One region of the Dysgonomonas sp. UBA7630 genome, then DNA from elsewhere that is predicted to be linked to it. Evidence: riboswitches for the same ligand, from Rfam matches in the RefSeq annotation. Region 1 holds a riboswitch; each other region holds the start of a gene.
What was found. A riboswitch is a leader RNA that binds a small molecule or an ion and turns the genes downstream of it on or off. The one in region 1 is predicted to bind cobalamin.
Positions count from the first base shown of each region.

Region 2: linked by a shared signal. The riboswitch ahead of B3P17_RS03920 (TonB-dependent receptor) and the one ahead of pflB (formate C-acetyltransferase) in region 1 are both predicted to bind cobalamin.
Region 3: linked by a shared signal. The riboswitch ahead of B3P17_RS10310 (TonB-dependent receptor plug domain-containing protein) and the one ahead of pflB (formate C-acetyltransferase) in region 1 are both predicted to bind cobalamin.
Region 4: linked by a shared signal. The riboswitch ahead of B3P17_RS02875 (precorrin-2 C(20)-methyltransferase) and the one ahead of pflB (formate C-acetyltransferase) in region 1 are both predicted to bind cobalamin.

Region 1 covers NZ_DLIY01000001.1:78,714-84,954, forward strand. The annotation lists gene pflA (pyruvate formate-lyase-activating protein) at 79-798, opposite strand; gene pflB (formate C-acetyltransferase) at 883-3,114, opposite strand; cobalamin riboswitch at 3,290-3,492, opposite strand; cobalamin riboswitch at 3,659-3,842, shown strand; gene B3P17_RS00335 (threonine/serine ThrE exporter family protein) at 3,993-4,841, shown strand; gene B3P17_RS00340 (threonine/serine exporter family protein) at 4,844-5,350, shown strand; partial or broken gene B3P17_RS15835 (phosphoenolpyruvate carboxykinase) at 5,381-6,241, shown strand, end outside.
Region 2 covers NZ_DLIY01000011.1:112,313-122,095, reverse strand. The annotation lists gene B3P17_RS03940 (hypothetical protein) at 1-1,677, opposite strand, end outside; gene B3P17_RS03935 (hypothetical protein) at 1,745-3,868, opposite strand; gene B3P17_RS03930 (PKD-like domain-containing protein) at 3,884-5,575, opposite strand; gene B3P17_RS03925 (YncE family protein) at 5,587-6,780, opposite strand; gene B3P17_RS03920 (TonB-dependent receptor) at 6,788-8,794, opposite strand; cobalamin riboswitch at 8,965-9,171, opposite strand.
Region 3 covers NZ_DLIY01000023.1:93,939-100,528, reverse strand. The annotation lists gene B3P17_RS10325 (AMP-binding protein) at 1-1,172, opposite strand, end outside; gene B3P17_RS10320 (helix-turn-helix domain-containing protein) at 1,215-1,769, opposite strand; gene B3P17_RS10315 (RluA family pseudouridine synthase) at 1,782-2,723, opposite strand; cobalamin riboswitch at 2,937-3,118, shown strand; gene B3P17_RS10310 (TonB-dependent receptor plug domain-containing protein) at 3,212-5,203, shown strand; gene B3P17_RS10305 (DUF5074 domain-containing protein) at 5,216-6,334, shown strand; gene B3P17_RS10300 (MAC/perforin domain-containing protein) at 6,493-6,590, shown strand, end outside.
Region 4 covers NZ_DLIY01000006.1:79,355-89,137, forward strand. The annotation lists gene B3P17_RS02860 (TonB-dependent receptor) at 1-1,932, shown strand, start outside; gene B3P17_RS02865 (helix-turn-helix domain-containing protein) at 2,063-2,857, shown strand; gene B3P17_RS02870 (RidA family protein) at 3,029-3,433, shown strand; cobalamin riboswitch at 3,445-3,645, shown strand; gene B3P17_RS02875 (precorrin-2 C(20)-methyltransferase) at 3,928-4,635, shown strand; gene B3P17_RS02880 (ABC transporter substrate-binding protein) at 4,641-5,771, shown strand; gene B3P17_RS02885 (iron ABC transporter permease) at 5,772-6,803, shown strand; gene B3P17_RS02890 (ABC transporter ATP-binding protein) at 6,808-7,809, shown strand; gene cbiD (cobalt-precorrin-5B (C(1))-methyltransferase CbiD) at 7,806-9,629, shown strand; gene cobM (precorrin-4 C(11)-methyltransferase) at 9,637-9,783, opposite strand, start outside.

The sequences.
Region 1 (6,241 bases):
AAAAATAAAATTTTATATTCCTATTGATGATCTTTTTTTGTTTTTGTAAAGAAAAATGTTTTATGAATAATATATATATCAGACCTTAAGTCCATAACTTCGGAAAATATTTTCAGCCTTCTCTATTTCCGACTGTTCGGGAGGTGCAATATCTTTAAACTTGTAGTCTTCGCCTAACTGCTCCCATTTATGTAATCCCATTTGATGAAAAGGCAAAATATCTACTCGTTGTACATTTTTATATCCAGAAACCTGTTTTGCCCAGTCATTCAGGTCTTTTTCATCGTCGGTGAAGCCCGGAACGAACACATATCTTAGCCAAACAGGTTTCTCAATTTCAGTGAGATACTGCATGAAGCGAAGTGTTGGCTCTAGTGGTTTTGCTGTGAGGTTTTTATATTTATCAGGATTGATATGTTTAATATCTAGCAGTACAAGATCTGTGTACTCTAAAACTTCCTTTACCTTATCATTTAATATATATCCTGATGTGTCTATAGCTGTATGTAAACCTTCATTCTTGCACATCTTAAATAGTTCGATAATAAACTGAGGTTGTAGCAGGGGTTCTCCTCCCGAAATGGTTATACCCCCATTGCGTATGAAGTTTTTTACCTTCTTTACTTCTTCGAAAGCCTCTTCCGGAATCAGTTCGTACTCCTTATCGTTCATATTCCATGTGTCTGGGTTATGGCAATAGAGGCAACGAAGAGGGCAGCCCTGCATAAAAAATACAAACCTTATACCCGGGCCGTCTTTAGTTCCAAAAGACTCGAAAGAATGAATTAAACCTTTCATAATTGATTTTCTTCCTAATAAGAGAAGATATTGCCCCAAAATTTAAAACACTTTTGGGGCAACCATATATGTATTAATGGGGTATCAGAATGATGTAGTAATCGTTCTGTTTATCACATCTAATTGCTGCTCTTTTGTAAGTTTTACGAAATTAACAGCATAACCTGATACACGTATTGTCAACTGAGGATATTTTTCAGGATGTTCCATCGCATCGATAAGCAGATTCCTGTCAAATACATTAACGTTGAGATGGTGACCTGTTTGTAAGAAGTAACCATCAAGAAGTCCGCTGAGGTTTTGAGCTTCTTCTTTTCTGTTTTTACCCAATGTGTTTGGCGTAATAGCGAAAGTATATGATATGCCGTCATTTGCATGAGCAAACGGAAGCTTCGCTACAGATGAAAGTGATGCTACAGCTCCTCTGGTATCACGCCCATGCATAGGGTTGGCTCCCGGAGCAAAAGGTGTTCCTCCACGTCGTCCGTCAGGGGTGTTTCCTGTTTTCTTTCCGTAAACAACGTTTGAAGTGATGGTTAACACTGATTGTGTAGGTATAGCATCTTTATACATCTTACGTTTACGGATTTTGCTCATGAACTTTTCTACTATTTCCACAGCAAACCTGTCGGTCTTGTCGTCGTTGTTTCCAAACGGAACGTAATCTTTTTCTATAATATAGTCGACTGCGTCACCTTCTTCATTTCTTACGATGCGTACTTTTCCATACTTGATAGCAGCAAAAGAGTCAGCGATAATGGATAACCCCGAAACCCCGAATGCTTGTGTCCGAACGATATCAACATCATGCAAAGCCATTTCTAAAGCTTCGTATGAATATTTATCGTGCATATAATGGATGATATTTAATGCTTTTACGTAAGTTTCGGCAACCCAATCCAAGGTGCGGTCAAATTTTTCCCAAACTTCTTCAAAGTCAAGATACTCTCCTGATACCTTTTCTACCCAGTGTTTTGGTAATACTTGCGCTTTAGTTATTTCGTCTTTACCTCCATTTATCGTATATAGCAATGCTTTAGGCAAGTTCGCTCTTGCACCGAAGAATTGCATCTGATGTCCTATTCGCATCGGTGATACACAACATGCTATGCCGTAATCATCGCCTAGTTGAGGGCGCATCAGGTCGTCATTCTCGTACTGAAGTGATGAAGTATCGATAGAAACCTTGGCGCAATAATGCTTCCAGCTTTCGGGTAAACGGTCGCTCCATAATATTGTTAGATTAGGTTCGGGTGCAGGCCCTAGGTTGTATAGTGTATGAAGCATACGGTAGCTATTTTTCGTAACCATCGACTTTCCGTTGTTTGTCATACCTCCGATCGATTCGGTTACCCATACCGGATCTCCCGAAAATAGTTCATTGTATTCATTAGTGCGAAGGAAACGGACAATACGTAGCTTCATCACAAAATGATCGATAAGCTCTTGTGCGTCTATTTCGGTTATTAAGCCTGCCTGCAAATCTCTTTCAATATAGATATCGAGGAAAGTGGTTACACGTCCGAGGCTCATTGCTGCACCGTTTTGGTCTTTGATAGCTCCCAGGTATCCAAAGTATGTCCATTGGATAGCTTCTTGGGCTGTATTCGCCGGTTGAGAAATGTCAAACCCGTACGAAGCAGCCATACGTTTCAAGGCTAGTAATGCTTCTATTTGCGAACTTAGCTCTTCCCGAAGACGAATCAGATCGTCTGTCATTACAATTGGGTCACATTCTTGGAAACGTTTTTCTCGTTCCGATATTAATCGATCTACACCGTAAAGAGCTACTCTGCGATAATCGCCGATAATACGTCCACGTCCGTAAGCATCGGGTAGGCCGGTTAACAATCCGTTACTTCTGGCTCTGCGGATGCTGTCGGTATAAGCTGCGAATACTCCTTCGTTGTGTGTGCGTCTGTATTTTGAGAATATTTCTTCTGTTCCTTTGTCGAGTTTATAACCATATTCGGCCAAACTCTGTTTCACCATACGGAGACCTCCGTTAGGGAATATTGCTCTTTTTAGCGGTTTGTCTGTTTGAACTCCTACAATTTTTTCCAGCTCTTGGTCTATATATCCGGGTCCATAAGCATCAATTTGAGAAGGTATTCGAGTCTCGGCATCATATATGCCTTTCTCTTTTTCTTCAATAAACATTGTGCTTAACTTTTCCCAAAGCTTGATTGTTGCCTCAGTAGGGTTTTGTAGAAAAGATTCGTCCCCTGTGTATTCTTTATAGTTTTGGAGTATAAAATCATTTACATTGATTTCCTCTTGCCACCGTGTGCCTTTAAAGTTTTTATATGCTTCCATTTAGTTATAAAATAAATTTCTAAGTACTCAATTTTCAGAGCTTACGTGGAATAGAATAAGAAATAAATACAGACGTATTTAAATAAATGTAACAGAATAAAAATAAAATAGAGGAGGCTTTTCCCTTTATGAAAAAGGTCCCATCCTAAATCTTCAGCTTTATTCCTCGAAAGCTTCAAACTATATGGTCTTGGCAGGTCTTCTGACTTACTTTATCTTTGAGCATCCTTCCCATTCAGTGTAAGAACAGTGGATAGAGTATTGTTCAAAGTCTTTGGAGGAGCTTACAGCAGCGGGTCTGTCCAGGATTTTCACCTGATTCCCTTTTCATCATTTTCTATGGATATAGTAAATGACACCAAAACCTGTGACAAAGTTATATGTTTTTAAGCATAAAAATAAACATTTAATGTGAAAATGCTTATTGATTGAGACTCTTCTCTTTTTGTTTTCTTTTATATCTTTTTGTATAGGAAAAAATAAAAAAGATGTGCTATTTATTATTTTTTCCTATACCTTTGCCTCCCGAAAGTTCTTTATCATTATTCTTCAACCGCTAAGGTGCCTCAGATATTGAGGAGAATAGGGAATCAGGTGAAAGTCCTGAGCTGTCGCGCAACTGTAGTCACCGCGAAAGTTTCTATTTAAAATCCACTGTTTCGTGCAGAGATGGGAAGGAAAATAGAAATGGTGAAAGCCAGGATACCTGCCTTAAATCGGATTGACAATGCTTCGCGATAAAAGTGTTATGTCTAATAATTTCATTCATCCCTCTTGTCGGAGGAGATGTTATTATCCAGGTGTGTTCTTATTGCAGCATTGAGAAGTTCAAAAGAGCTTTTTACATTTATGTTTAATCGTAAAAAGTTTAGAAAGAAATGCGCGCAAACGTTCTTGATTATTCGCATGTTGATGATCGATGTGCAGATGTAGAAGACACAGACACACGTTCAGACAAAGAGTTGTCGTTGAAGGAATTTGTAGACATCATATTGGAGGTCAGTACCCTCTTGCTTGAATCGGGAGCCCACTGTGAAAGAATTAATAGGAATGTACAACGTATAGCACAGAAGACAAACTATAAAGTAGAAATGCTGATATCATTTACTGCTGTATCGGTATCAGTAACCAATATGGATAATGAGGAAAACATAGTAACAGCCAATAAAAAGATAATACATCATGGGGTACACTTTGGAATACTCACCAATACCAGTTTGCTGACATGGGAACTTGCCGAAGATCGGATTTCTTTGCAGGAGTTGCACCAGCGTATAAAAAGATTGAAAGATACCTCTCGTTATTCTGTTTGGCTTGTTCGTCTGTTTATTGGAATAGCTTGCGGATCGTTATGTCTGCTTGCCGGGGGGAATTTAATAGATGGGGCTTTTGCTTTTGTAGCCTCATTCGTGGGGCTTGCGGTGCGTCAGGAGATGATTAAAAGAAAGTTTAACCTGATGGTTATTGTAATCTGTTCAGCGTTTGTGACAACAACCATATCAGGATTGAATATCTTGTCGGGATTTGGTTATTTGCCTCAAACATCTATTGCTACTTCTGTATTATTCCTTATTCCGGGAGTTCCTCTGATAAATAGTATAATCGATTTGCTTGAAGGGTATATCCCTACAGGTATTGCCCGTGGAGCATTCGGTGGATTTATTCTCTTATGTATCGCTGTAGGTATGTTTATTAGTATGACAATAATAGGAATAAATAACTTTTGATTATGCTAATAGATATATTGAAAGACGCTCTTCTTAGTTTTTTTGTTGCTATAGGTTTTGCACTATTGTTCGAAACGCCAAAGAAGGGATTGTTGGTTGCCGGTTTGCTGGGAGGGCTGGGGCATGCTATTCGCTTTACGTTGTTGTATTTTGGTTTTGGCTTGATCTCCGCTACGTTGAGTGGGACTGTTGTGATAGGGCTTTTGGGTATCTATTGTGCTCATAAAATACATACTCCTCCGGTTGTATTTACATTGCCGGCTTGTATAACGATGATACCGGGTTTGTATGCCTACAAGACGATGCTGGGATGTATAAGAATATACGAAGAGGGAACGACGGGTGCAAAAACAGCATTCTTATTACACGACACGGTTTACAATTTTATATTGACATCTTCTTTACTCTTTTGTCTGGCAATCGGTATATGTATTGCCGCATTATTGTTTCGGAAAAAGAGTGTAAAGAAAATAAAGAAGATAAAAGATTTAGGGATAAAAATATTTTGATACTAATATATTAACTAATTAATAACAAAGATGCTGCAAGAATTTACATTAAACAGGGGTCGTGCTATCATCAATTTCTCTTTGAAGTATTGTGATAACAGGCAGAAAATTTTAAGTAGTTACGCGTTTCATCGGGTGGTTGAATCCTTTATTTTCAGAATAAAGAAAGATAACCAGATTATTTACGATTATTTTATTAAAGATTTCAAAACTGATGAAGAGCTCACCTTGTCTTTGATAGAGGTTATGAAGCTTTTGACTGTATGTGAAATAGATGAGCTTTTGGTAGTAAATAATAAATTTGCTCCATTCTTTAAGGATAAAGGCTTGTTTATAGAACTTATAGAAATGCTCTATAACTATTGGAGAAGGCTGGAAAGGGTTACTGTTGTTCATAACAATCGCATGGGTGATGGTCTTCAAAATGTGCGCTTTGTGCAAGCAAACCAACTTCTTAATGAGTTGATTCTATCTATCTACAGACGTACAGAAGAAACTGTAATGGGATACAGTCATAGCGTATACCGTCAGACTATCGCAGGGGCGAATGCGGGCTTGATGCTTAACGATATGCAATGGAATTGCCCGATAGAGTATAAGGGGCTTGCATCTATACCATTTATAGGAACAGTAGTTATTAATCCTCCTTATATTTCATATACAAAGAAGAATACAAGAGATGGTATTTTTCAGGAACATCAAACAAATCCTTTGGCTAATTTGATTCTGAATGAGGATGAGTGGTTTCTGTATCCTGCAAAAGTTGGTAACTTATTAGCTTTTGTCTATTTCCATAAAGATTTTATGTGTCATGGTTTAGGTCTTGCTAACTTGTTTGAGTTGGCTAAAGGCAATGATTATGTAGGAAAGAAACCTGATTTGATTTACGTA
Region 2 (9,783 bases), on a different contig from region 1:
TATCAAATTAGGCATTTTAAAACCTTCAAAATTGTACATTGAAATACTGAGGTCTTTTTTTACTTTTGTAGTAGGGAAAGAATAATTTGGGTATTTATTACTGGAAAGAGAAAATTTAAGAGTCCCCAATTCGCTATAACCCTCTACTACTTTCGGAGCACAACCTTCGAAGCTTAATTCTCCATCAAAGACATTAGCTCCTTTTAAGGTGTATTCTGACATTATATTATTCAGAATTATAGATTTTTCTATATTCAGCCTCGTTAAATCAATCTCGCGTATAGAGGTTATATTCTGAGCATAAATACCAATTCTCTCTACATTTTTAAGATTAAATCCGGAGAAAGTCTTAAACGATACATCGTTAATAGAAACTCCTCCTACTCCCACGCTGCTTAGAGAAGAAAAACCATCTAGATTATCTTCTACAGCAGCCATATAAGATATATCAAATTGTTTTCCGACTGATTTCAAACTTTTAAAACCTTTAGTATCTTTCAATTTATCCAGATTCGAAAGGGTAAATTTACCATCTACTGAGGATAGAGATTTAAATCCGTCGAAAGATGGAATCGACGGAAGATAGTTGAGATTAAAGTCGCCACCGATAGTAGCCAAAGAAGACACATTAAGATTGGTAAGCAGGTCGTTATTAGATATCTGAAAGTCTGATTTTATAGTTTTTAAATATGATAAATCTATTTTTTCTACTTTTTTTAAGCTACTCAATTCTAATTTGTAAATATTTTCCAAATTAGGCATAGATAAAGATTTTAGTTCTTGCCAATTTGATACCTTAAAAGAACCACCCACACTCTTCAATGATCCAATTTTAAACTCATCCAATACATTTGTACCCCATCCGCCATCTAAAGTAAAATCTTCTATGACAGTTTCTAGTTTTCCTAAATCAAGCATTTTCAAGACCTCTGCCTTGCTGATATATATACCTCTATCCACATGCTTTAATTCAGGTAATAGTATTTTTTGTAATCTTTTTGGCAAATCAATATTGATCCCCGTAACGATGTATTCTAATTGAGGTAAATTTATTTCCTCTAAAGTATTATTCAACTCTACAACTTTCAGAGAGCCAAGTTTTTTTAGATTTTTCAAATCATCCAGATTCTTCCCTGCATAAGTCGGATTGATCGTTAATCCAAACTTGATGCTTGTTAATTTAGAGAATGGAGCCAATGTATGTATTGAGTCTGAGCCACTAGCAGCACCGATAGTTATATTACCATTTATCTCTGTCAGCCCCATGTCTGCAAAAGCATTCACATCTTCCTGAGTAAGCAATTTTATATCGCCGTTGCGTGAAACGACACCACGCTCTAATTTATACTTATAGCTTCTTTCTGTTCCGTTGTATCCTTTAACGACGAATGTTTGCTCAGCTGTCCAATCTTTTATAGAAGAAGGATCGGGACTAATTGTTGCATTTTCACTAATTGTAATATTTACAGTAGCATTATTAAGCAATATATTTTCAGGAACTGTAACAACTATTTCATTGTTTATAGTCGATATTGACCCATTGAAAGAGATTCCATCTTTTTCCAACCGAAAAGATGTTATATAATTATCACCTCCATTGAAGTCTCTGTCGTCGCTACATCCGGCTGTCACCAAAGCGAATAGGAGTAATATAAATATCAGATTATTTATTTTCATTGTTTTTTTGTTTATAATTCTAAAACTAAGTTTAAAGAACACTTACTTAAATATTCCATCTTATAGTTTATGGTTTTGTCCAAGCACCAGATTTAAGTTGGTCGTATGTTGGATTGTAGCCATTTCTCTCGACAATCCATTGTCCTGCAGTAAGTGCAGATAGTGTATTCTTCAAGCCAGCATATGAGACTAAAGCTGCTTGAGCTTTAATTTCTATACCACTTACTTTTTTCAATGCTGAGAAACCATTCAAATCTGTTAGCTCCTCGTTTACCTTACTAGCATCATCCTTGTATGGCACCAGACTCATCTTTCCTTCTATACTAGTTAATTTAGGAAATAGCAGATATCTCAGATGGCAGCTAGGACTCCATGATGAAGTAGACATGTAGCCTGTGCCAATGGTGAAGTCTCTTCCTACTGATTCTAACTTAGGAACATTCAATGTTCGGACAGACCTTGAATCAATGGTTACGTTAAAATTTCCTCCAACATTTTTAAGATCCGATATGTTAATCTGAATTACAGAAGGGTCTACAATATTATTCAGGTGATTTATGGTGAAGTTTCCTCCAACTTCTTCCAGATCTGATATAGAAAAATCCTGTAAATTATTATTAGGAATAGTAAGTCCTTTCTTTATTTTTTTTATTCCTTTTATATTTAATACATCTATATTAGAAATATAAGATCCGAGGCTCAGAGAATCTACTTCGGAAAATCCTTGTAGCTTTGGGAATTTAAGAGTGTAAGATTTAGCATTATCCGGCAGAATACTTAATGTTCCGTTAAATACATCATCTCCGATAATTTCAACACCATCAACAGCCGAAGCCATTACTGCCAATTCCTTTATATTCATACCTTTGATGTTTATTTTGGTAAGAGGTGCAGAAAGATAGTTGTAGATTGATAATCTATTAATCTTTTTTATCGAAGAAGGAAATATTAGGTCTTTCATAGCTAGATCTAGCATATAAAGTTCTCCTTCAACCGTTTCCAATGATTCAAAACCTTTAGCCAGTCCATTTATTTTGGCATAATTAAGACTTAGTTTTCCTTTTACTCGCTTTAGTTTAGGAAGATTAACCGTCGTAATCTGTTTTCCTTCTACAATCATATCGTTAACCTCCTCCAACTCCGGCAGGCTAAATTCGCTCAGTTTACTAGTAGCTGAAGTAGTTAATTTACCTGTTATAATCTGCAACTTAGGCGCATTTATATATATCAATTTTTCTAATGGGTAAAGATTCAAATCAGCAATGGTCTTCAATTCTGAAAAATCCACTTTTTTTACATTTTCCAGACGAGAAAGTTCGATGCTTCCTACTTCTTTCAAATACGGTAATATAACCGAAGGCATCAATGCTTTTACATTGGAAAAAGTATTTGTTAACCGGAATGTTTCTCCCACTCTTTCCAAACTAGGAAGAATTACCTGCCCCATCCCCGAGTTAATAACAAAAGACTTAGACACATTCTTTAGCTTAGGAAAACTAATGGTTATTAATGAATCGTTTTTCAAAGCTACTCCTCCTGCCATTTCTAAAGCAGGGAATAAAACGCTTTGCACTCTTGGAGAAGATTCTATTTGAATAAGATCTCCTACTTTAGTCAGATTTTCTAAGCCTTCAAAATTAGTCATATCGACAGTAGGATAAACAATTAGAGAATAGCCTATCTGTGTAAGACCAGCCAACGGACTTAATGATTTGATGGAATCTTTACCTGAGATTTGCCCCAGAATCAGATTTCCGGCAATCGAAGTAATGCCTTTCTGTCCAAAAGCATCTACATCGGCCTGAGTAGCGAGTATAATAGTACCGGCTTGTTCCTGCTCAGTTCTGTTTACAGTATATTTATACTGAGAACGAGTACCATTGTAAGAAGTTACAGCAAATACTATATCTTCTTCCCAGTTGGTTATCTCCTCGGGATTAGGAAATATTTTAGCATTCTCACTGAGTTTTACAGTAGCCTTAGCTCGCTCTAGAGACTGACTGGAAGAAGCATTAATGGTAATCTTATTACCTTCAATTAATCCATTCAATTCTGTTTCATTCTCTAGTCTCAGAGAGAAAGAAGTTATATAATTGTCTTTTCCTTCAAATTCTTTGTTGTCGTCACTACAAGCAGGTAATAAAATGACAGACAATATCAGCAGACAGATATAATGGTATATTCTTTTCATTATCTAATTAGTCTTTTAGTTATTAAAATTCAGATCAACAGGATTACCCGGCTCAGTTGATACTTCACCAACTAAAGAGCCTTTACCTACAGAAGCCGTATGTACTTTTACAAAATCTATATGAGTGAGGTTAGCAGGACTTCCATCAGCATGAATAGCATCTTCTATCCAAAACTCCCCAATGGGTCTCGTTGGGTCTGTATTGTGATTGTCCACATACCCCCATCCTAAGTCTCTGGACGATTCATAACCTGTACCTTCGGCAATATAGAATGTCGGTGGCACACGTGTACCAGTCAAGGTATAAGCACTTTCTTTTATAAACATTGGGAAGAAATAGTCTTGAGAGTGATATCCATTAATATCTACCGAACCTGTATTTCCAAAATTGTCTGTCCACATTACATCAGTTCTTTTTTCTGTAGGTTTGTAATAAGTAACAGCATAACGTTGTATGTTGTCTTTCTTTCCATACTCACTGCCTTTCAGTTCGTACCATGTATCATCGGGTAATCCGTTGCCATTCGAATCTTGCATAACCCAAACTACTCCCGGTTCACTCCAACCTGCAAAAGAATTACCATTGATGCTCAAGTCAGCTTTATTTGCCACATTTTTCACACTATGATCGAATCCTACTACAAAATAACCTCCGTAAGCCCCTATATGAAACATATTAGAATTAGCATCTACGGATGTTTGGAATTTTTGTAACACCTGAGTTATTGTTTGATATGGAGATTGGAAATCAATAAACTGTCCCGGAGCTGGAATGTAATTGAAAGCTTTAGTAGCAACAGCTTTACTGTTTGTCTGTATTGCTCTGAAATAAGTACTTTCAGGCTCTGTACAAGTAACCTCTACTTGCGCCTTTACCGATGTTCCTGTTTCTGTTACTTCTATCAAATAAGCTTTCTTCTCGGTAGGTGTAAATTTTAAAAACTCGGTAGTCGAGCTTTGTGCAACTCCATCAACAGTCCACTTAAAGCCGGCAGGTTTATCTATATGGCAAATAACAGGAGCTAACACCAAAGTTCTGTCAAGAGGGACTGTCATCTTGCGTAGATTATTTTTATTGGTTATGGTTCGGTATAGACCATCATCGAAATAAAGTTCAGCTTCGGGTACAGGTAATACGACTACTGTTAGGGCTTTGATGTCAACACCCTCTTCGGTAGTTACTTTAACAGTCAAGGCAAATGAACCTAAATTTTCTTCTACAAAAGAGTACACTTGTTCTTCCGATACTATTTCACCATTTTTTCTCCATACATATTCTGCGTTTTCTGCATAGTTGGCTGTTGCTTTCAGCTCTATTGGTTGCCCCACATATGCAATATAGCTGGAGACCATTTCTATTTCGGGTGATATTTTATCTGCTACAGTAACTTTAATCTGCGACTCTTTATATCCAATTTCATCGTCAACCCTAAATATGATAAAATATTCGCCAACGCTATAGTCACTGAAATTTAACTGTAAATCATTCGAAATAATTTTCCCATTCAATTTCCACGAATAAATAGGATTGGTTGCATTGGTTACTTGCGGTACAATCTCTAATGTTTTCCCTTTTCTAACTTTATACTCATTTTGTGAGAATGTAATAGTTATATCGTTTTGAACTATATCATCATCACCAGAACATGATGAGAGGTAATAACCACTCAATAGTAAAAAAAGAAATAAAATTTTATTTTTCATCATTTACTTTTTTATTAATCTAAAATTAAACTTTTCAACCTATGTTTTGTAAACACAATATGAGCCGGAATCTCTCCTGTAACCACAGACCATTTTCGGTTACCCATTTTGTCAAAGCAGAACAACGTTCCCGGACTAATATAATCTTTAGCGTCAGTCACATATATGTCTTTGGTTTCGGGATGAATAGCTAAACCATACGGTATTACGATTTGCTTTTCAGTTCCATCTTTAATGAAGTTCCGAGATACAACTGTTTGGCTTTTGGTATTTACAATAGCATAAGTAATTGTGTTTTTTTGAGTTATATGACTCCATTCTACACTATACATATAAATAGAATCGCCCATCGCGGTCATATTAGAGCATGGTAAGTTTAAAGTTTTGCTTACCATATCGTTTTTCCCGATGATATATGTATTTGATGCCGTAGATTTATAATCGCCTCGCGAGCTTACATAGATATTATTATCACTATCCAATTCCAACCGATGTAAATTAATCCCTACTGTTATCTTCTTTATTTCTTCGAACTTACCTAAATCAATAACAGACACTGTATTATCGTAATTCGGAACTCGGTAACCTCCCGAGTTAGCGACATACAATTTATTATCTCTTATCACCATTTCTTCGGGTTGATAGCCTACAGAAACCCGTCCAACTTCCTTAAAGTTGGTAGTGTCTATCTTTACGATACAACCTAGTGGGGTATCCGGTTCTATCTTAACAGGTCCATTGTAAGAACTTATATACGCATAACCTTTGTCGAAAACGATGTAACGGCAGTTGGGTATAGTGAGAGAACCTATATGGCGTGCGGTATTTACATCCAACACCTCCACATAACCTGAAACATTGATTACGGCATATAGTTTATTCCCATAAATCTGGATATCGTTACCTACATCTCCCAGTTCATGGGCAATGTTAGGATTCAGATAAGGATAAATATTTTGACAATATTTACCGGTTTTACGATCGAAGTAATCAATGGAAGATTTATTACTTCCCATATTGGCTTCATTCAACAGATAAAATCCTTTTATATTACCTTCTTCTCCTTCTACAACAGTTGTTTCATCAACAGGAGCTACCGGTGTTATTGTGGGAGGAATCAGTTCCTCTTCATCTCCTCTACATGAAGAGAGAAGTGTTAATCCTACAATTAGAATTAGAAATCCTAATTTGAATAATCTTCTTTTCATAATTTTCTTAAATAGTTATATTGAGTATAAATTTGAAATTTGTTCCTGGCATAGGGTAATTCAAGACTACATCGTAAGCCTGATTAAATAGATTATTAATTTCCATGGTAGCTTTGTATTTATTTTTCCTCCACACAAAAGACTTACCGATAGCCATATCGTGAGTGTACCAAGGCTCAAGTCTATTACGGGGAATATTGGCACTACCTGTATACCTAGTAGCTGTATAAATAAAACTGTATGATAAATTCCATGATTTATAATTGACGCCTAATATGGCCGATGCACTGTGGATCGGAATATATGCTATTTGTCCTTTATAGGTAATGGTATCACTCTCTACTACCATTGGAGTATAGTCCTGTGCCTTTTGGTAAGTATAATTTATCCGAGTATCTAAAGTTAGATCTTTTCCTATCTTGTTAGTAGATGTTAAAGCAATATCTACTCCTTTTATCTTTACAAGACCAATATTTTTCATTGTCCAACGAAAATTTACACCGCCCGGGATAGCTAATAATTTGTCTGTAACTTCGTTGTAATAGGCATCGACTTGTCCTTCTAGAAAAAATGATGAATTTATATTTTTTGAATATACGAACCCTAAATTATATTGTTTGGTAAATTCGGGTTTGAGGTAAGAAGACAATGTCCCCATATATGCCATATGCATCTCGGTGAAGGTCGGCATTCGAAATATATTTTTATAAAAGACTCTTAAAAACAGGTCCTCTCTACTCCATGGTTGCCATGAGGCCATCAAGGAGGGTGTGATTTTATTCCAATCACGTTGAATGTCTTTTTTATCTTCTTTGGTAGATTCATGAACAAAAGTACCGAGTAAACTACCCTGTATTTTTACTCTATCCAGATCGAGAGAAGTCGCTACAGCTACCCAAGTAGAATAACGTTGCGGATAGATAAATTCCACCAAATTGGCATTCATTTTATTCCACTGAAAGTCGGCAGAAATGTTAGCTGTCCACGAAGGGAGGATATTAAATAGATTGGCTGAAGAAATATAAACATCATGGAGCATATATTTATTTTTCAACTTTTGAATTAAAGTATCAGATTCATAATACAAATAATCGTACGCATATTTCCCTGATATCTTTGTTGCATAAACGTCTGAAAATCTCTTATTCAAAGCTGATTGAACAAAGAAATTCCGATCCTTTTGTCTATCTTCGTGCTTAAATCTTCCGGGTTCTTCTTTCACAATCGCTCCAGGGTATCCCCGTTCTGAAGTATAGAAATAAATACGACTTTTCCAATCACCTCCTTTTAACTTTCCGAAGAAGGCTTGCTCAATTCTAAATATCTGAATGTCTCCATTCTTTCGAACAGCGGTAGTATCGTATCCCCCTCTATTGTCAACAGTATTTTGAACTTTGTATCGAAACTTATATTTACCTGTCGAGTTAGTGTAATCAATATTAAACGATGAATTTAATTTCTCAGATAGCTTTTGTTCCCAATACAAAGAAGGATTAATCAGTCCGAATGCTCCTGTTTTGAAAGTAAATTTCAGATTATATTTTTTGTTGCATCCAAACTGAGGAGTTTTAGCTTCTATGTAGATAGAACTTGCAGAACTGTAATCTTTTGCCGGCTGAAAAATGGAACTTTTTTGTCCGTTATGTAAAGAGATAGCTTGAATATTATCAAGTGAATATCGTCCAAGGTCTACAACTCCATTCTGAGGATTCGCTATTTCAATCCCATCATAGAATACACCTACATGCTGGCTACCCATACTACGTACATTTACAGTCTTAAGACCACCAATACCACCATAGTCTTTCAATTGTACACCCGAAAAATAACGCAAAGCATCAGCTACAGAATGGGCACTTAAATTTTGTAATAATTCTCCCGATAGTACTTGTACAGGGATAACATCTACTCTAGTTTTACGAGCCGAGACTACTATCTCATTTAGATGTTGTATACTATCTAGTTTACTTTGCGCGAAGCCCGTTATGGAACAACAGTATATAAAAGAAAACATTAACCCAACTCGGTTAAACCCACATAATGACAACATCTAAGCCACCTGATTAAAGGATTATCAAATAACTTAACAGGAAAATATAAACGATTAAATTAAAAAGAGCAACCATAATAATGATGGTCAGAATTCTGCTTTTCATCTTCTTCAGCTTTATTTCCCGAAAGCCTTAAATTATAATAATCTTGGCAGGTCTTCTGACTTACTCCATCTTTGAATCGTCCTTCCCATTCATTGTTGAACAGTGGCTTGAGTATTGTTCAAAGATTTTAGTAGAGCTTACAGCAGCGGGTCTGTTCAGGATTTACACCTGATTCCCTTTTCATCACTTTTCCGTAAGTTATTGGAATTATGACACCAAAATCGAAAACAAAGGTATGTTTAAATATTTAAAAAAGAAAACTTATTATAAAGATTATTAAAACAAGGAGAGCTTTTGTTCCACTCTTAGCTTTTTGAGGGTTGTTTCAGCTTTTTAGTTTGTATGAACATAAAATGTAATTATTTTCGACTATTTTTTCTGATAGAGTATAACAATTATTTAATCCTATGAAAATATAATTATTATGAATTATATGATCAAAATAGTTTTTCTCTATCGAGTTTAGGCTAAATAACGTTCAAAGAAAAATATTGCGATACATAAAAAATATTAGGCAAAATCGATTGTTTAAAAAATGTATACTATAGATTTAACTTATTATATTCTGCGAAGCTAGACACTTTAGGATATTTCAACGTGTCATTTAAAACCTTGTTTATAGTCGGATAAATCTTTGTCTTTTTATATTAGTCTGCTGCCTCCAACTTTACAACCAACCTGATTATAATATTGAGTTAATACTGAAGATATGAACTGAAAGTTATCGAGCGAAATCAATATGCTTGGTTATTCCTTGACTGTAATAATCTGTCAAGATTAATTACCCCCAATTATTTAGGAACGGTACAAAAAAAATATACATATTATAATTATAAAATAATACTTT
Region 3 (6,590 bases), on a different contig from region 1:
TCACCTACTTCGCCATCTTCTACCGAGCGACCGTCTGCTGCTATTAAGTCCATATCATACGCCGGATTGGGTACACCCATTGCTCCGGGTTTTGGTTCCATCCATGGGAAAGTAACAATAGTCGGCGTGGTTTCAGTTTGCCCGAAAGCCTCCATCATCTTTATTCCTGTACCTTTATAGAATGCCTCGAAAACAGATGGATTGAGAGCTTCACCTGCTGTAGTGGCGTACTCCAACGAAGATAAGTCGTAGTGAGACAGGTCTTCGCGAATCATAAAGCGGAATACTGTCGGAGGTGCGCAAAAAGAAGTGATTTTATGTTTCTCTATAAGGTGTAATACCAATTGAGGTGTAAATTTTTCATGATCAAATACCATTACAGCCGCACCGGCTATCCACTGTCCGTATAGTTTTCCCCAGACGGCTTTTGCCCATCCCGTATCGGCAACTGTAAGATGCAGGCTGTTTTCGTGCAGGTTGTGCCAATATTTAGCTGTTACAATATGCCCTAAAGGGTAAGCAAAATTGTGAATTACCATTTTCGGTTCTCCTGTTGTACCTGAAGTAAAATACAGCAGAGAAATATCATCATTGGTATTTACATGATCGGGACGTACAAAAGGCTTCGCTTCTTTTATTCCTTTATGGAAATCGTTCCATCCCGAAGGTATATTTTCCCCGCATGCAATAAGGCACTTCACTGTTGGCGACTCCGCCATTGCTTCATTTATGTGACTTATGACAGTTTCGTCATTTACACTCAGGATTGCTTTTATACTTGCCGCATTATTGCGATAAACGATGTCTTTTTTTGTTAATAGATGAGTCGCCGGAATCGCAACAGCGCCTATCTTGTGCAGAGCTATAACAGCAAACCAAAATTCGTAGCGTCGTTTCATGATAAGCATTACCATATCTCCATGTCCTATGCCTAACGACTGAAAATAAGCAGCTGTACGGTCGCTCTGTTCTTTGATGTCTGCAAATGTGAAATCGATGTGTTCTCCCTGGTCATTTCCCCAACAAATAGCTCTTTTGGTAGGGTTTATTCGTGCCCATTCATCAACTACATCATATCCAAAATTAAAATTATCAGGAATCTCAACGTGATAATGCTTTGCAAAATCTTCAGTTGAAGTAAAATGAATTTGTTTTACAAATTTTTCCAACATTATATAATGGTGATTAATCTTTTAGTAAATGAAAATACCAGCTTACAGCACAACAGCAATAAACTTCACTCGCTTTCCGTCCAAAGCTTTCATTCCATGGGGTAGGCTTGAATCGAAGTAGATACTATCACCTTCTTCCAATATCAAATCTTTCCCATTTATTTGTAAAAGCATCCGTCCTTCAAGGATAAGGTTAAACTCTTGCCCGGTATGTGTGCTATGATGTATCCTTACACTATCTTGCTTGGGTTCTACTGTGACTTCAAACACATCAGCCTTTCGATTGTTAAATCCACCGGCTAGCGTCTGATAGCTGTAATCTGAAACACGCTTCACAGCTAAACCTTTTCCCTTGCGCGTCAAAAAATAGCTGCTCATGCGAGGTTCGTCGGCAAACATCAGTACAGAAACATCTATATTATGTTTCGAAGCAATGTTTTTCAGTGTACTGATAGTCAAATCTTTTCTCCCTTCTTCATATTCGAGGTATACCACAGGATCGATACCACATGATGAAGCGAACTCTTCGGTCGTCATATCCAAAGCCTCACGGAGGCCTTTCAGACGCTGACCTATCTGCTTAATATCTTCATTCATACCTAAAATGTATTAAATTGATTCCTCTTTTTCGGGCTTATCCTTTCTTTCTTTTTGTGTTTCGGATATTAGTATTTGCATTGCTTTAGGGATGCCGGCTTTAAATTCAAGCAATTCCCCTGTTCTTGGATGTTTCAAAATTAGTCCCCCGGCATGAAGGGCAATTCTTTTGATCGGATTATTTGAAGCACCATATTTCTTATCGCCAACAATCGGATGTCCGATCTGTTGCATGTGTACTCTTACTTGATTTTTGCGTCGTGTTTCAAGGTCAAAATCCAATAATGAATAGCCACCTTTCGATTTTTGTGTCTTGTAATGAGTAACAGATTTCAGTCCTCCGTTATCGATAAGAGATGACATCATTACAAAGTTCTTGTTCTCGGTAAGCCACGATGTTACAGTTCCATTTTTAGGGTTCGGACGTCCTTCTACAATTGCCATGTATGAATACTTAGGTACAAGGTTGTCCCAGTTTTTCTGGAAAATATCCTGGAGCTCCATGTCTTTCGCAAAGATCATAAGTCCCGAAACTTCTCTGTCGAGGCGATGCAGAACATAAACACGTGCTTTTTTATCTTTTTTCTTTACGTATTCATTCAGAGAGTTATATACAGTGCGTGACTTTTCCTTATCTGTAGCTACAGATAGAAATCCTGCTTCTTTTTCGATGACGAGTAAGTCGTCGTCTTCAAATACAATCTTTAATCCCTTCAATCTCTTTTCTTTTCGAGACTGATCGTATTTCATAACAGAGACCTTATCTTTTGCCTTCAGTTCGAAATCGAATTGGGTGATAAGCTTTCCGTTTACTTTGATTTGTTTATGTGCAAGAAGCGATTTCACTGCGTTGCGGCTTTTACGTACTTCTTTTTGGACAAGGAAATCTAGCAATTGAGCCGGTTGATCAACTTTTATTTCCTGCAATACTTTATCTCTGGTTGTATTCCTCATTTCATTTATATATGAATATGAAACAAAGGTAAGCGTTTTTCTTTTAAGATAAACACAACATTAGATGTCGATTTACAAATATTAATTTAAATCATGGCTGCTTAAGGTTGGAGAATTTTAATGCATAGAGGCATAAAACACAGGATAATATCTTTCGCATGAAGCATGCTAGTGGAATTAACATTTATATTTTGTCTTTCAATATAATTTATCCTTACCTTTGCAGCACTTTGTTTCGTTTGTTAACGAATTAAAAGGGAATCAGGTGAAAATCCTGAACAGACCCGCTGCTGTAAGCTCTGTAAAGCTTGTGCAACATAGCCACTGTTATTCAAAATGGGAAGGCTGTACAAGTTGGAGTAAGTCAGAAGACCTGCAAAGTAATAGTTCGGACAGCTTTCGAGGAATAGAGCTTAAGAAACAGTGTTAAGATTATATAGTCTTTTCTTTGTTCTTATCGAAAGCATTTTATTGAATAATTTGTGAAGATGAGGACTTTTTTATTCTCCCTTATATTTTTATTTGTAGTAGGCTGTATGCATGTACAGGCTCAGATTAATGATAGTCTCAATGCAAAGAAACTGTCAGAGATAGAAATTTCTGCACAGATCAAACCTTCTGTCTCACGATCTACAACTCCACTTCAAGTGATTGATAATACAGAGATTGAACGAATAGGAATACTGTCCGTGTCTGATGCTGTACGTCGTTTTTCGGGAGTTACAGTAAAAGATTATGGAGGTATTGGAGGTATGAAGACTGTCTCAATAAGGGGGATGGGGGCACAACATACTGCAGTTAGTTATGATGGTGTTACGATGAGTAATGTTCAATCCGGACAGATTGATATCAGCCGTTTTTCGTTGGAAAATGTTTCCATGATAAGTCTCTCCATTGGTCAATCTGACGATATATTCCAATCTGCACGATCATATGCATCAGCCGGCTTATTAGAGGTAATAACATCAAACCCTGCCTTTAAGAATAAATCATATAATGGAAATATACAAGTTAAAGCTGGTTCTTATGGGCTTTTCAATCCTACTGTCTATTATGCACACCGACTGAATAAGAAATTCTCTCTTTCGTTAAATACAGGATGGGAAAGAGCAGACGGAAGATATAAATTTACATTTAAGAATGCCGACCAGACAGAAGAACGTAAGCGTAGAAATTCGGATGTCAATATCTGGCGTACAGAATTAAACCTTTATGGGAGTATGGGTAAAGCTGGCGAGCTGAAATTTAAGGTAAATTATTATGATTCGGAGAGAGGTTTGCCGGGTTCTGTAATTTTCTACAGAGACGACAATGAAGAAAGAGTCTGGAACAAGGATTTGTTCTCCCAGCTATATTACAAAAATAAAGTTAATGATAAAATAAGTATAAAAGGACAATTAAAATTTAGCCGCAACCATTATAAATATCTGTCAATAACCAATAATACAGCAGAAAACAAACAAGAAGACCGCATCACTCAGTATGAATACTATGCATCAGCAGGTATGATATGCAAACCTCTTAAATATCTATCTATAAGTTTATTTGAAGATATATTTCAGAATAGATTGAACAGTAATTTTGAAGATGTAGACAAGCCGAAGAGAATTTCATCACTCACAGCTTTGGCTGCTCAATTTACTAATAAATATCTAACCGTAACCGGAAGCCTTTTGGCTACTTATGTTGATGAAAGTCTTCAAACGGGAGAGTCACCTGAAGATAAGAAAAAGATAACGCCATCTATAAGTGTATCATACTTACCTTTCGAAGAAGCCAATTTAAGACTTCGTGCATCTTATAAAAAGATATTCAGAGTGCCAACTTTTGATGATATGTATTACATACGCATGGGCAATATAAATCTAAAACCGGAATATGCTACACAATACAATATAGGATTGACTTGGACAAAAAAAATATCTGAGACCATTGACTTTATGAGTGTATCTTTAGATGGTTACAGAAATAAAGTAGATGATAAAATTGTGCCTTTTCCTACAATGAATATTTTTAAGATGCGCAATTATGGAAAGGTAGATATGACTGGGGTGGATCTGAATACGCGTCTCCATGCATTGTTAACATCTCAAATATCATTAAATATCACAGGTAATTATAGTTATCAGAGAGTTATAGATGTAACAGATAAAAATAGTAAAAACTATAAAGATCAAATCCCTTACACACCGCGTCATTATGGTTCGGCATCGGTAAGTTTAGAAAACCCTTGGTTAAATTTTGCCTATACTGTAATTATATCAGGCAAACGTTACGCTCTTGATCAGAATATACCAAAAAATGAGATAGAATCATATACAGATCATAGTATTTCACTAAATAAGTCTTTTATATTAAATAATAATAGCTTACGCCTCCAACTCAATTTAATTAATCTGACAAACAAGAATTATCAAATTGTACAATATTATCCTATGCCGGGACGATCTTTTACAATATCAGCTAATTATAATTTTTAAATATTTATTCATATGAAAATAAATAAAATTTTTTACGCATTTCTCTTTGTAGCATTAGTTTTAGGATTCGCATCATGTAGTGATGACGAAGGCTATCCTGTTGTTGAACCACCTATTGTTGAGCCACCTGTTGTTGAACCACCTTTGGTAGGAACAGGATCATATATATTAAATAGTGGAAAAAGCGGAAGTAATAACGCAAATATTGCTTATTACGACTATGAAACAGGAAAGGTTACTTACAATGTCTTCGAATCAATAAATAGTAAAGGACTGGGAGATACTGGACAAGATATAATAACTTACGGAGATAGAACTTATATAGCAGTATCAGGATCTGCTGTTATTTATGTTTTGGACAAAACGGGTAAAATATTAAGTACTATAGAATCTACTAAAGAAGGAAAAAAGCAACAGCCGAGAAATCTTACAGCTTATGATGGTAAAGTATATGTCACATATTTTGATGGGTATTTGGCTAAAATAAATCCGAATACTTTAAAAATTGAAGCTGAGGTAAAAGTTGGCCGTAACCCTGAATATGTACGAGCATCCAAAGGAAAATTATATGTTGCAAATTCAGGAGGGTTAGACTATAATACAGCTATTGGTTATGATAAAACAGTTTCGGTTGTAGATGTAGCGACTTTTACAGAGCTTAAGAAGCTGGATGTTGTTATAAATCCTGATAAAATGGTTGTAGATAGTCAAGGGGATATCTATGTAATATCAAATGGAAATTATAATGATGTACCAAATACATTGCAACGAATAGATGCAGATACACAAGAAGTAACTCAGGTAGGAAATGCTACATGGATGACAATATGTAACGATAATATATACATTATATATTCTCAATACGATGCCAATTGGAATCAGATTATAACATATAGCGTATACGATGCTAAAGCAGAAAAGGTATTGACTAACAATTTTATTACTGATGGTACTGTATTGAACAAACCATATAGTATATCATCTGATCCTGTGAAGAAATATATCTTTATAGGTACATCAGACTATAAGACCGATGGAGATATGTATGTTTTCAATACAGATGGTAAATTAATTAAAACATTTGACACAAAAGGTTTAAATCCGATTGCAGCATATCCTACAGTCAAATAAGCGAAGTTCATACAAACTCATAGTTATATTTCTATGAGTTTGTATGATTAATAACTACAAATCAAATTAAAAATTTAGTAAATCAGAAGATCACTCAATTTGAACGGAATTATATTCTTATTAAAATAAAATATTGTATTTACTAAAAAATTTAAATTATGAAAAAGTATTTATTGTTAATCCTTAGTCTATCGTTTCTTATTTTTTCCTGTGAAGATCACTATGAAAAGAATAAAGAAGCAGGTTATTCAATGGC
Region 4 (9,783 bases), on a different contig from region 1:
ATTGTACAATCTTATCCGGGTGTAGCTTTCTCACCAGGAGGTTACCGAAACGATTTAATTGTAAGAGGCGGTGGACCTTCCGAAAATAGTTTCTTTCTGGATGGTATAGAAATACCTAACATTAATCATTTTAGTACACAAGGAGCTTCTGGAGGGCCTGTAAGTATCATAAGTGCAGATTTGATCAAGGAAGTAAACTTCTATACAGCAGCTTTTCCTTCGTACAGTAGCGATGCATTAAGCTCTGTCGTAAGCTTCAAATTAGCTGATGGAAATCCGGAAAAGCAATCTTTCAAAGCAACTTTAGGCGCATCGGAAGCGTCTGCGACAGCCAATGGACCTTTAAGTAAAAAGACAACATATACAGTATCCATAAGGCGATCTTATCTGCAACTTCTTTTCGATCTCATAGGGCTCCCTTTCTTGCCGACATACAATGATGCCCTGTTCAAGATAAAAACTCAATTGTCACCCACTAACGAGCTTACATTTATAGGTGTTGGTGCAATAGATGATATGAAGCTAAATAATAAAGCTACTACAGAAGATGCCGAATACATACTAGGCTATTTGCCAACAATAAAGCAGGAAACTTTTACCTTGGGTGCAGTTTATAAACATTACAACAAACGTAATAGACAGACTCTTGCTCTCAGCCATAGTTATCTGAATAACCGTAACACGAAATATCAGGACAATTTGAATAACGACCCTGATATGCTAAGGTTAAAATATAAATCGTTGGAACAAGAATCGAAACTTAGATTCGAAAACCTTACGCCGCTTGGTCAATGGAAAATTAATACAGGACTAAATATAGATTACGTGCAATATAGCAATAATAGTTTTCAGGTATTTTTTAATAACGATAAAGAAACGTCTCTCCAATATGATACAGAACTAAACTTTTTCAAATGGGGTTTATTCTCAAATATAGATTATGTTTCAACAAATGAGAGATTCAAATCATCTTTTGGAATAAGGTTAGATGCTGCATCTTATTCACATAATACCAAGCAAATGTTCAATCAGATTTCGCCCCGTCTATCTTTATCATATAGGCTTATAGCTAACTTGAATGCCAACGCTAATATCGGACGTTACTTCCAGCTTCCACCTCTTACAGCAATGGGATTGAAAGATAACAATGGTATGTTTGTAAACAAGGGGTTGGATTATATGCGTGTTGATCAGGTGTCGGCAGGCTTCAATTATCAGTCGATAAAGAATTTCGAAATATCTCTGGAAGGTTTTTATAAATATTACAACAATATGCCTTTATCTGTGCAAGACGGCATTCCTTTGATGAGTAAGGGTGACGACTACGGAGCTATAGGCAACGAACTACTTGTATCGGATGCAAAAGGTAAAAGCTACGGAGTAGAATTGTTAGCTAGGTGGGTGGTAGCACGTAAAGTAAATGTTTTATCTTCATTCACTTTATTCAAAAGTCAATTTGCAAAAAAAGAAGGCAAGTACCTTCCTTCGGCATGGGATAATGGCTATATATTTAATCTTACAGGAACTTATTATTTTAATTCTAATTGGAGTGTAGGAGCAAAGATAAAATCGATAGGTGGAGCACCTTTTACTCCTTACGATCAAGACAAATCCTCGCTGGTTTTGGCTTGGAATGCTTCGGGAAAACCTTATCTCGACTATACTCAATACAATACGTTGCGTAACCCTTCATATACTCAGCTAGACTTGAGAGTAGATAGAACTTTTTATCTGAATAAGTATATGCTTGGCCTTTACCTCGATTTACAGAATGTAACACGCAGTTCATTCAAAAGACAAGATGTTATTGTAAGTACGGGAAATATCATAAATCCGCAAGCACCAATAGAAGAGCAACGTTACGAGATGAAAAACTTGAAACGTTCGAGTGCATCTATAATCCCTACCATTGGAGTAACATTTGAATTCTAAAAATTAGTAAGATTAATTCATTTTAAAAGATTTATCTTTGTAATATAAAATAGCGCTTACTTAGGATTGATATGTATTGTGCAACATTCTCTCATATTTTAGATTATCTATTTTACATATATAAAGATAAATGTTTTATAAAAAAATTATTCCAATAAAGGCTCTGCAAGATTACATCCAATATTTTTGGATATTGGAGGACTTTAAGAATAATTCTAGTGATAAATGTTTTAAGATTATCCCGGATGGACTACCGGCATTAATATTCCAACAAGAACCAAACTTGTTTTTTGATAGAAAGGGACAAGCGTTGCCTCAATTGTATTTATATGGGCAATATTCTAAATATACAGAGCATACAGTTAGTGGATACTTTAGCGTTATTGGCGTATATTTGCAACCAACGGCTTTAAAAACAATTTTTGGATTAGATGCTTTTGAGTTAAATCATCAAAATATTTCACTTGAAGACATTGTGAGAGATGCTATTCTTGAGCAACTTCTTAACGCAATTTCTTTAGAAGAAAAAATAAGCCTAATCTCTTCTTTCTTCCTTAAGCAAATAGAAAGAGTCAAAAATAATCATAAGAAGTTGGTGCATGCTTCCACATTATTACAAAATGGAAAAACTCTTAAAGAAGTCCAATTGGAAATGAATTTGTCGGAGCGAACATTAGAAAGAATTATAAAACAGTCTGTTGGATTATCACCAAAGATATTTTCACGGATTATGCGTTTTCAAGAGGGTTTAAATTCTTTGCGTCAAATAAATTTTGAAAACTTTACAGAACTTGCTTATCAATATGATTATTTTGATCAATCGCACTATAACAGGGAATTTAAAGAATTTACAGGAACTAATCCTAGAAATTTCATACTAAACTCAAAAGAGTATTTAGCTAACTTTCCTCAATGGCTTATCTAGAATTTGCTAGCGATGTGTTCTTTCTACAATCCAATTTACGAGAACTATTGTATTTCTTTTTCTGAGAGTTGTCGGTTTTATCCAATTTCAAATAATACACGACCTATACTTTTGCATTACAAAAGAAATACCGCTTTGGTATTTGAATTGTTTATTTAAAGAAAAATTGAAATGAATAGTGATAAAATCAAAAGAATCGTCAGATTAAATCCCGAGAATATATCAAAGCCTATTGGAAAATATTCACATGTGACTATAATTCCTAAAAATTCAACTCTATACACTTTCTCCGGACAGATTGGAGCTGATAATTATGGAGTTATTCCTGATAGTATGAATGAACAGGTATACAATACATTTAGGAATATTGAACAAATTCTGGAAAGTCAGAATTTAACTTCAGACGATGTTATAAAAGTCAATATCTGGGCTACAGAAGAAATTGTTTGGGATTTTTTTGACGCAAGATGGGAAAATCTATTTGGTACAATATACCCATCTATGACTATTGCTTATGTGAAGGCATTAGGTTTACCAGAGCTTAAAATTGAAGTTGAAATTTGGGCTTCAAAATAAAAAATATTAATACCTTTGCACTCAGATTCGGTATTGCAATTTCAAAATCGTGAAGTTGTAATAAAAGGGAACCCGGTGTGAATCCGGGGCTGTACCTGCAGCTGTAATTTCTCATAAAATCGGTTGAAAATTCCATGCCACTGTTTCGAAAGAAATGGGAAGGCTTTTAACCGGAGGATAGCCAGAAGACCTGCCAGATCTGACAAATAAACACCAAGCTTCCAGGGATAGAAGTGGTTGTGCAATACATCTTGTATTCATTGCTATTTTATTAATTTTCAGGAAACTCGTTGTTTTATTTTATTAGTTTTTTACAATAATAAAATAAGATATGAGGCATTACATATTTTTGAAGGCAGTATTGGTATGCTGCGGAATATACGAACATACAAAATCCGTATCTCTAAACATATTTATTGTAACTACTACAGGTATTCAGTTGCTTACCTTTTGTTGAATTAAGCATATTGTAACTATAATAATTTAAAATAAATATGTCTGATTTCGTTACATTTGTATCTCTTGGGCCAGGTGATGCCGAACTTATAAGCCTAAAAGCCTTAAACGCTTTGCAACAAGCAGATATTATCCTCTGCCCCTCGACTGTTTCACCAGTCGGAAATATGTCATCTCGTAGCCGTGATATTTTATTGGAACTGAATATTAATGATTCCGTTATTTCTCTTTTTGATGTACCTATGAGTAAAGATCGATCGCATGCAATACTCTGCTATAAGGAAGTTGCTGAGCTTATAGAAAAGCATTATGTGAAAAGATTAAAAATAGTTGTAGTAGCAGAAGGAGATGCAGGATTTTACTCTTCAACTCATTATATATCAGATAATCTTATATCAAAAAATATTCCTACAGAACGTATCGCCGGCATCCCGGCGTTTATTGCCTGTGCAGCCCTTGCCAATATCCATATAGCCAAACAAGAAGAAGAATTGCATATCATTCCCGGGATAATATCATCCAATGATTTAACGACAAGAATAGCAACAGGAAACTCTATCGTGATAATGAAACCTTCTCAATCGGAACAGGCTATAAAGCAGGCTATGTCTTCAATAGATAAAGTGGAAATACATTATTTTGAGAATGTAGGAATTAAAGAAAAAGAATTCTATACGCAGGATATACCTGAAATAATAGATCGTAAATTTCCTTATTTCTCACTATTAATAATTACAAAAGAATAATCTGGATGAAAAAACTACTTTTTATCTTATTTACTCTGGTTATTGCATTTTCGGGCTGTAATCAAAATAAGAATGCAAAAACTATCGGAGATCGAAACACTGCAGGTTCTATGAATATTAAATATGCCAAAGGCTTCAAAGTGACTAGTTCCGAAAACTATAAATTAGTTGATATAACCGATCCATCCGGGGAGAGCGATATGCATTACAAATATGCTCTGGTCAATAAAGGGAGCAACAAAGAGGGCATACCTGCTGATTATCAGATAATAGAAATACCTATCCGCAGTGTAATTTGCATGACCACACTGCAACTGTCAAACTTTATTAAGCTCAAGGCATTGGATAAGGTTGTAGGGATAACCAGCACTCGCTTTCTTTTTAATGAACAAATGAATAAGCAACTTAAAGAAGGTAAGACTCGTAAAATCGGTATAGAAGGTGAATTTGATAATGAGGCAATTCTCGCCCTAAATCCGGATATTATACTTGTTTCACCATTCAAAAAAGGGGGATATGATGCGATTCGAAACCTGGATATACCATTAATTAGTTTTTTAGGATATAAAGAAAGTTCTCCTTTGGGACAGGCTGAATGGATTAAGTTCATTGCTATGCTATTAGGAATAGAAGAACAAGCCAATAAACAGTTTGACGATATAGAAAACAAGTATAATAAATTAAAAGCATTGTCTGCTTCTGTTTCAAAACGTCCTACTGTATTGAGCGGTGAGTTACATTCGGGTAACTGGTATGTAGTTGGAGGAAACAGCTATCTCGCACAGCTATTCAGAGATTCAGGAGCCGATTATTTTATGAAAAATGATAACGAATCCGGAGGTTTTTATGTCGATTTCGAAACTGTTTATTCGCAGGGAGCAAATACTGACTATTGGCGGATGGTGAATAGCCACGATGGAACATTCACTTACGATGCTTTGAAACAAAGTGATGCTCGATATGCAGATTTTAAAGCTTTTAAGGATAAAAAGCTTATATATTGTAATCTGCGAGAGAAACCTTTCTATGAAAATACTCCTGTAGAGCCCGAAGTAGTTTTAGCCGACTTGATAAAGATATTTCATCCATCATTTTTGCCGGAACATATTCCTGTTTATTACGAATTACTTAAATAAATGAAACGTCCCTTGATAGTTTTTGCACTGATTTCTACCTCTATACTAGTTTTCTTCATTCTGAATCTGGTATTGGGCACAATTTCCATACCAGTGGGTTCCGTTTGGAATATTCTATTCGGAATAAAGGAAGAATCTATAATCTGGGAGAATATTATCTGGAGATCCCGTTTCCCTCAAACCATCACAGCCTTAGTTGCTGGCGCCGGATTATCCATTAGTGGATTACAGATGCAGACACTATTTCGCAATCCTTTAGCCGGACCGTCCGAACTAGGGATTAGCTCTGGTGCAAGTTTGGGTGTAGCTTTTATTATCCTGCTTTCAGGTAGTGTTGGAGGAACGGCACTGATCAAGATGGGATTGTTTGGCGAGATAGCAATATCTATAGCGGCAGTAGCAGGTGCTTTGGCTATAATGATTAACATTATAACTATTTCTCGGTTTGTAAGAGGAAACGTTATCCTACTTATTATCGGCGTTATGATAGGGTATATTTCAACAGCTATTATTGGAGTTCTGAAATTCTTTAGTAACGATGAAGATGTAAGAGCTTATGTAATATGGGGCTTGGGTAGTTTTTCTAAAGTTTCAGGTAATCAAGTGTATACTTTTGTAGGCATCATGATTGTATTAATACCTCTTTCATTCCTATTGAAAAAGACTCTCAATCTGATACTTTTAGGCGACGGCTATGCACGTAACCTTGGATTGAATGTAAAACAAGCCCGGCTCTATGTTATTGTTTGTTCGTGCATCATTACTGCTATCGTAACAGCTTACTGCGGGCCTATCGTTTTTTTGGGACTGGCTGTACCTCACCTGTGCAGAACTATTTTTGTTTCATCCGACCATCGGATACTCATGCCTGCTGTAACCCTTACTGGTGCTTCTCTGGCTCTGTTTTGTAATTTGGTGGCTCGTATGCCGGGATTCGAAGGGGCATTACCTATCAATTCGGTAACAGCATTGATTTGCGCACCTATTGTGATTTCCGTCTTATTCGGTAAACGCAAAAATGAAGTCAGTTAAAGTTATGCATAAGAAAAAAAAGACAATAGAGCTAAAAGACCTTGCTATAGGTTATTCATCACAAAAGAATATAAAGGTGATAGCCGAACATATAACTTCTGATATATGCAGCGGAGAACTTACCTGCCTGTTGGGTGCAAACGGTATTGGCAAATCTACTTTGTTGAGGACGCTAACCGCCTTTCAACCCAAATTGTCGGGTGATATCATTATTCATGGGAAAAAAGTAGAGGAATATTCTGAAAAAGAGCTAGCGACATTAATTGGAGTCGTATTGACTGAGAAATTCGAAATAAAAAATATGACATCTTATCAACTAATTGGGCTAGGAAGAAGTCCATATACTGGTTTCTGGGGAAAGTTAGCGCAAGAAGATAAGAAAAAGATAGAAGAGGCTATTTCGCTCGTAAAAATAGAAAATCTATCTGAGCGAATGGTTGACACACTAAGTGACGGAGAGCGCCAAAAAGTAATGATTGCTAAAGCTCTTGCACAGGAGACTCCGATTATTCTTCTGGATGAACCTACTGCATTTCTCGATTTTCCAAGCAAAGTAGAACTGATGCAATTATTACATCAGTTATCTCGCAAAACAAATAAGACAATCTTCTTATCTACCCACGATCTCGATCTGGCTTTGCAGATAGCAGACAAAATATGGTTGATGGATAGTGAACACGGGATTCAGATAGGTACTCCCGAAGACTTATCTTTAGATGGAAATCTGAGTAACTTCTTTGCTCGCAAAGGCATTGTATTTGACCAATATACAGGTTTGTTTAGAGTAGAGAATGATTTTAACAAGCAAATAAAGGTTATAGGGCATGGGCAAATATATGCTATGATCCGTAAAGCTTTTTTACGAAATGGGATTTTAGCTTCACGTGATATTGAATCTGACTTATCTGTCGAAATTAAGGAGAACAGCATTTTACTGTACAAACAGGATCAATTACCTATAGCAATTACAAGTATAGAAGAACTCTTAAACCAGATCATGATATGATACTTATATTCGGAGGAACGACAGAAGGCCGTAAAGTGGTCGCCGTTTGTGAAAGTGCAGCCAAGCATTTCTATTATTCAACTAAAACCAAATCACAGAAAATAGAAACAACACATGGCACTCATATTACCGGAGGTTTAGATGAGAAAGATATAATCGATTTTAGCAAAGAGAAAACTATAAAGCTGATTGTAGATGCCGCACATCCTTTTGCAGAAATATTGCATCAGAATATAGCAAAAGCATCTCGAGAATTGAATATCCCGGTTGTCAGATATGAACGTAACTATCCCAAACATGAAAAAGATTTGCTTTGGTTCGAGTCCTATAATGAAGGTATTGAATATCTAGAGAAAAATAATATAGATAATTTGCTTGCCCTAACCGGCGTAAATACTGTCGCTAAACTAAAACCCTACTGGCAGAAGCATAATTGCTGGTTCAGAATATTAGATAGAGACGAATCACGCTCTATTATCCAGAAAGAGAGTTTCCCTATAGAACAAGTTTTATATTATCAACAAGGTGAAGATGAAACCTTACTCTTTGAGAAGTTTAAACCTCAGGCAATTATAACAAAAGAGAGCGGCGAATCCGGTGGCTTCAAAGAGAAGGTTATCGCAGCCCGAAAACTCAATATTCCCGTTCTTGTCGTGAAACGTCCGGCTCTATCTCCTGATTTTATATCAGTCTATGGAGAGAACGGATTAAGGAAGCAGATAGAAAAACTTCTGCCTGAATTCTTCGATCTTAAAACCGGATACACTACCGGCACGTGTGCTACGGCTGCAACTAAAGCTGCTTTAACTGCATTATTAACCAAGGAAAATCAAACAGAAATCAGCATAACTCTTCCAAATGGAGAATGGATAAAACTTTCCATTTATTCGACTATATTAGAAGATAATCTTGCGAGTTGCTCTGTGATAAAGGATGCAGGAGACGATCCAGATGTTACTAACGGACACGAGATAGTATCTACTGTACAATTAACTCATGAACACAAAGGAGTTCGCTTTCTTCAAGGAAAAGGAGTTGGAGTAGTTACCTTACCCGGTTTAGGTCTTGAAATAGGAGGGCCTGCTATTAATAAGACTCCCCGAATGATGATGAAGCGAGAACTTTTCAAAGTTATGCGCCATTATCAGGATAAATTGCCGGAACAGAATTTAAAGACAGGAATAGACGTTACGATATCTGTACCGAAAGGTGAAGAAATTGCATTAAGAACATTTAATCCAAAGCTTGGAATAACAGGAGGTATATCCATTATCGGAACATCGGGCATTGTAAAACCCTTTTCCTCGGAAGCCTTTATAGCCTCTATCCGTCGCGAAATGCACGTTGCCAAAGCATTAGGATGTAAGAATGTGGTTGTCAATTCGGGTGCTAAAAGTGAACGATTTGTGAAACAACAATATCCCAATTTGCCTCCACAGGCATTTATTCATTATGGTAACTTTATCGGAGAAACGATTATTGCTGCTTCAGAATTAGGCTTTGAGCGCCTTACAATGGGAATAATGATAGGTAAAGCTGTGAAATTAGCAGAAGGTTCATTAGATACCCATAGTAAAAAGGTAATTATGAATAAGGAGTTTATTTTGGCTTTAGCGAAAGAAGCCGGTTGTTCAGAGGCTACAATAGACGCTATACAACAGATAACCATGGCACGACAGTTATGGGATGTTATTCCTGAAACAGAAGCTACATTCTTTTCGCTGATAGTAAGAAAGTGCCATCAGGTATGTATTACTTTATTTCCCAATGGCACATTAGATATCTTATTAATTGATGAGTTCGGTAATATTAAGCAATGAGCTTTATCTAAGACCGAAACAAGTGTTTGAACTGATGTGAATAAAGTTTAGACAATCCCTGACGATTTCCGATAGCTTCTCCTACAACTATCATTGTTGTCAAGGTTAGTTCATTTTCTTTGACAATTTTAGCTAAGTCTTTTAATTCTCCACG